2 regions of the Streptomyces sp. NPDC101237 genome follow, and region 1 is predicted to be linked to the other one. Evidence: riboswitches for the same ligand, from Rfam matches in the RefSeq annotation. Region 1 holds a riboswitch; the other holds the start of a gene.

The links. A riboswitch is a leader RNA that binds a small molecule or an ion and turns the genes downstream of it on or off. The one in region 1 is predicted to bind cyclic di-AMP.
Region 2: linked by a shared signal. The riboswitch ahead of ACIRQ9_RS03710 (transglycosylase SLT domain-containing protein) and the one ahead of ACIRQ9_RS14980 (transglycosylase family protein) in region 1 are both predicted to bind cyclic di-AMP.

The regions. Positions count from the first base shown of each region.
Region 1 covers NZ_JBIWNY010000008.1:103,379-105,555, reverse strand. Annotated here, with positions in the region: gene ACIRQ9_RS14985 (transglycosylase family protein) at 1-935, shown strand, start outside; cyclic di-AMP (ydaO/yuaA leader) riboswitch at 1,130-1,301, shown strand; gene ACIRQ9_RS14980 (transglycosylase family protein) at 1,305-1,991, shown strand.
Region 2 covers NZ_JBIWNY010000002.1:171,907-174,083, forward strand. Annotated here, with positions in the region: gene ACIRQ9_RS03705 (HAD family hydrolase) at 1-617, shown strand, start outside; gene ACIRQ9_RS03710 (transglycosylase SLT domain-containing protein) at 641-1,138, opposite strand; cyclic di-AMP (ydaO/yuaA leader) riboswitch at 1,144-1,339, opposite strand; gene ACIRQ9_RS03715 (polyprenyl synthetase family protein) at 2,037-2,177, shown strand, end outside.

The DNA of each region.
Region 1 (2,177 bases):
TGACCGGCTCGGCCATCGCCATTCCGCTCCTCGGTGCGGCGAGCGCCAACGCGGCCGACGGCAGCACCTGGGACCGGGTGGCCGAGTGCGAGAGCGGCGGCTCCTGGAGCATGGACGAGGGCACCGGGTACTACGGCGGCCTGCAGATGTCCCAGGACGACTGGGACCACTACGGCGGCCAGGAGTACGCCGGCACGCCGGACCAGGCGAGCCGTTCGCAGCAGATCGCGGTCGCCGAGAAGATCCTCGCCGACCAGGGCACCAAGCCGTGGCGGACCTGCGCCCTGCTCTCCGGGCTCTCCTCGGACGACGCCTCGGTGAGCGTCGACACGGGCGCCGGTGACTCGGGCGACGCGTCCGGCTCCGCCGACTCCTCCTCCGGGCTGTCGGATTCGTCCTCTTCTTCTGGTTCATCGGATTCCTCCGCCTCCCCGGACTCCGGCCCCTCCGACTCCTCGGCGGGCGCCTCGGACTCCGCGTCCGTCACGCCGTCGCCGAGCGCGAGCAAGGGCTCCGGCAAGGACGCTCCCGCCGCCTCCTCGAAGACGGCGGGGAAGGGAACGGGCGGCTCGGACAGCTCGAAAGCGAGCGAGAACCCGGTCGTCCCCGAAGCAGACGAGTCGGACAATTCGTGGCAGACGGGCAGTTCTTGGGATCTGGTCGACACGGGTGCGGTCGGCAGCAGCGGCAAGCACCGTGGCGGCTCGGCGGACGAAAGCGTGACAAACGGTCAGAGCGGGATGTCTTCCGGTCGTCATGCCTCCCGGAGCGCGGACACCTACACCGTGCGCGACGGCGACACGCTCGCCTCCATCGCCGACTCCCTTGACCTGGACGGCGGATGGCGTGCGCTCTACGCCGCCAACAAGGCCGACATCGGCACCGACCCGAACGACATCGCCCCCGGTCAGACCCTGAAACTCGGCACCGAATAGGGCCAAAACCGGCGGGAGTTGACGTCCCGCTTCGAGTTGAATGTCCGTTTCGGTGAAAGTGTGGGATGAGTCTCAGAAGCCCTGATCATCTTTGAAATTCCCCTGATCGCCTGTTTACGGTCGAGGCCGCTCGTCACCACGAGCCCCGGTTGTCGCAACGCCGAGTCCTGCCAGCGGCTGCCCGGGAACAGTCGTCGCGTCAAGCGCCGTAGGCAGGAGCGGGGGACCCAAGGTAGGTGCCGGGACCGGTGGTTGAGACCGCCGTGTCCGGCTAGGGGTGGAGCCGCGCACCGTGAGGTGTGCGGCCGGGCAACTCAACCGGCCCGAACCCGACAGCTCACCTCGCAGGCGTCGGTGAGGGGATTCTCCATGCTGTTTTCCGGCAAGGGCAAGCACCGTCGTCCGTCCAAGGCCACCCGCGTCGCCGCGCTCGCCGGCGTCACCGGTGTCGCCATCGCCGCTCCGCTGATGGCCACCGGCACCGCCTCCGCGGCCACCGCCTCCGAGTGGGACGCCGTCGCCCAGTGCGAGTCCGGTGGCAACTGGGCCATCAACACCGGCAACGGCTACTTCGGCGGCCTGCAGTTCTCCGCCTCCACCTGGGCCGCGTACGGCGGCACGCAGTACGCCGCGCAGGCCAACCAGGCCGGCAAGGCGCAGCAGATCGCGGTCGCCGAGAAGGTCCTCGCCGCGCAGGGCAAGGGCGCCTGGCCGGTCTGCGGCAAGGGCCTGTCCGGTGCCGCCTACACCGGCGGCTCCAGCTCCTCCGGCTCCGGCAGCTCGTCGGGCGGCGGCACCGCCACCCGCTCCACCGACAGCCAGGCCGCCTCCCGCTCCGCCGAGCGTCCTGCCGCCAAGAAGACGGTCACCACCCCGACCGGCAAGAAGGTGAAGAAGGGCGACGGCGAGTACAAGGTCGTCAAGGGCGACACGCTCAGCTCGATCGCCGAGAAGCACAAGGTCAAGGGCGGCTGGCAGGCGCTGTTCAAGCTGAACAAGGACATCGTCGACGACGCCGACTTCATCTTCCCGGGCCAGCAGCTGCACCTGAAGTAGGCCCGCCCAACCGCAGCCCCCGCGCGGCCGTGGTCCTCGTGGCGAGGTCCACGTGCGGGCCGCCCCCGTCCCCCCGGCTGACTCCCGCCCCGGTGCGTTCTCCCCCGTACGCACCGGGGCGGGGCCGTGTCCGCGGCCGCCTCCCGCGGGCCTCTTCGTGACCCGCTCTTCTTCCGTTTTTCACCG
Region 2 (2,177 bases), on a different contig from region 1:
CCGGACTCGCGGTCTGCGGCCAGGGCGCCCAGGTGTACGACGCCGGCGCGCACCGGCTGCTCTGGTCGGTGACCCTGGACCGGGACCTGGCGGAGACCGCCCTGGGCAAGATCGAGGCCGAGGTCGGTCAGGTCTACGCGGCGGTCGACCAGGACGGCGTGGACGGGCTCACGCTCATCGAGCCGGGCTACCGGATGCCCCACCCCGCGCTGCCCGCGCTGCGGGTCGGCCGGCGCGACGACCTGTGGTGCGCGCCCATCAGCAAGGTGCTGCTGCGCCACCACACCCTGTCCGACGACGAACTGGCGGCGACCGCCCGCGCGGTGGTCGGGTCGCTGGCGACGGTCACCATGTCGGGACCGGGGACGGTCGAGCTGCAGCCGTGCGGGGTGACCAAGGCGACCGGCCTCGCGCTGGCCGCCGACCGGCTCGGGCTGAGCCCGGAGCGGGCGGTCGCCTTCGGGGACATGCCCAACGACGTCCCGATGTTCGACTGGGCGGCCCACGGGGTGGCGATGGCCGACGCCCATCCCGAACTCAAGACGGTGGCCGACGAGATCACCTCGTCGAACGAGGACGACGGCGTGGCCGTCGTCCTCGAACGACTTTTCGGCTGACGGCGGCGGTCAGTACGCGCCGGTCAGTACGCGCCGTGCACGTTGTCGATCGAGCCGTACCGCGCGGCGGCGTAGTTGCAGGCGGCGGTGATGTTCGCGACCGGGTCGTAGACGTCGAACGACGTGCCGTCCACGTGGTAGGTCTTGAACGTCGGGTCGATCACCTGGAGCAGGCCCTTGGACGGGATGCCCTTGGCGGCGTTGGAGTCCCAGAGGTTGATGGCACTCGGGTTGCCCGAGGACTCGCGCATCACGTTGCGGTAGATGCCGTCGTAGGTGCCCGGGATCTTCTTTTCGGCCATGATCGCGAGGGACTCGCGGATCCAGCCGTCGAGGTTGTTCGGGTACCCGGCGAGCGTCGTGGAGGCCGACGAAGCCGTCGTGGCGGTGGACGTGGCGGCGGAGGCGGCGCTCGCCCCGATGAGCGGAAGGGCGAGAACGGCCGCGCCGGTCGCCGCGACGGTGAGCCTGCGAAGGACGGAGTTGCGGCGGGTACGGCGGTGCTGGGCGACAACGGACATGGTGACGTTCCTCTCCGTCGCCTGCGAGGTGAGCTGTCGGGTTCGGGCCCGGGGAGTGCCCGGCCGCACCGCCCTGAGGCGGAGCGACTTCACCCCTAGCCGTTCCGGTACGACGTTCTTCGATGACGTCCGTCGCCCGGTCCGGCGGCTTACCTGGTTCCCCCGCTCCTGCCGTGCGAATGAACTCGTCAATGGGTCACGACGGGCGGCGGCAGGATTCGGCGTCCGCCCGGTGAGCCGGAACGTATGCGAGAGCACATGTCCGAAACAAGCGCCTGATGCCCACAAAACCTCTATTGACCTTGATCTGAGTATTATGGGGTACTTGATCCTTTGCGGTTGCCAAGCCTCAACTCCCGTGCGGCGCAAGGGAAGAAAGGGTCACCTCACCGCATGTGTGGCACCCAGGGCCACGTGACTCACTTCACGAAGAGGCAATTGCGGCGAATCGGACAATAGGGATTCATTGCATGAGCTTTTCCGGGTGTCGACGGAATAGCGGGACGCCGCGATTTGTAGGCATTGCCCCGATGGAGGCGGGTGGAGTGGCGGGCGTCACAGGTAATTCCGAGAATTGTCCGAATTGTTCTTATTCGGAATGAGAGGCCGCGCAGTGGGGTCTGCCGGCATCGACGAGCGGCGGCAGGGGTACCTCCGGTCCGGGGCACCGCGTGCCTCCGGTTCGCGACAAGATCCGGTACTTCCTGTTAAGTCATGAGATGTCAGGTCGTATCGGCTGATCAAAAACATACCGGTCGTGATCCGATAGCGCCCGGGGTGTAACGGTGGGCGCCCTCGGTGATCGAAACCTGACCGGATACGCTGACTTGAGTGATGGCAGCGACCTATCGACAAACCGTGTAAGCGCCAGTGGACACCAGCAGACAGGAGACCCCTCGTGACCGTCGGGCCGTTCGGGCTGAGCGTGCGGGACCAGGCTCTGGAAGCCGATGTCCAGGCCGGATTGACGGCTGTCGAGGAGGGCTTGCTAGAAGCCACCAAGAGTGAGGTCCCGTTCATCACGGAGGCCGCGCAGCAT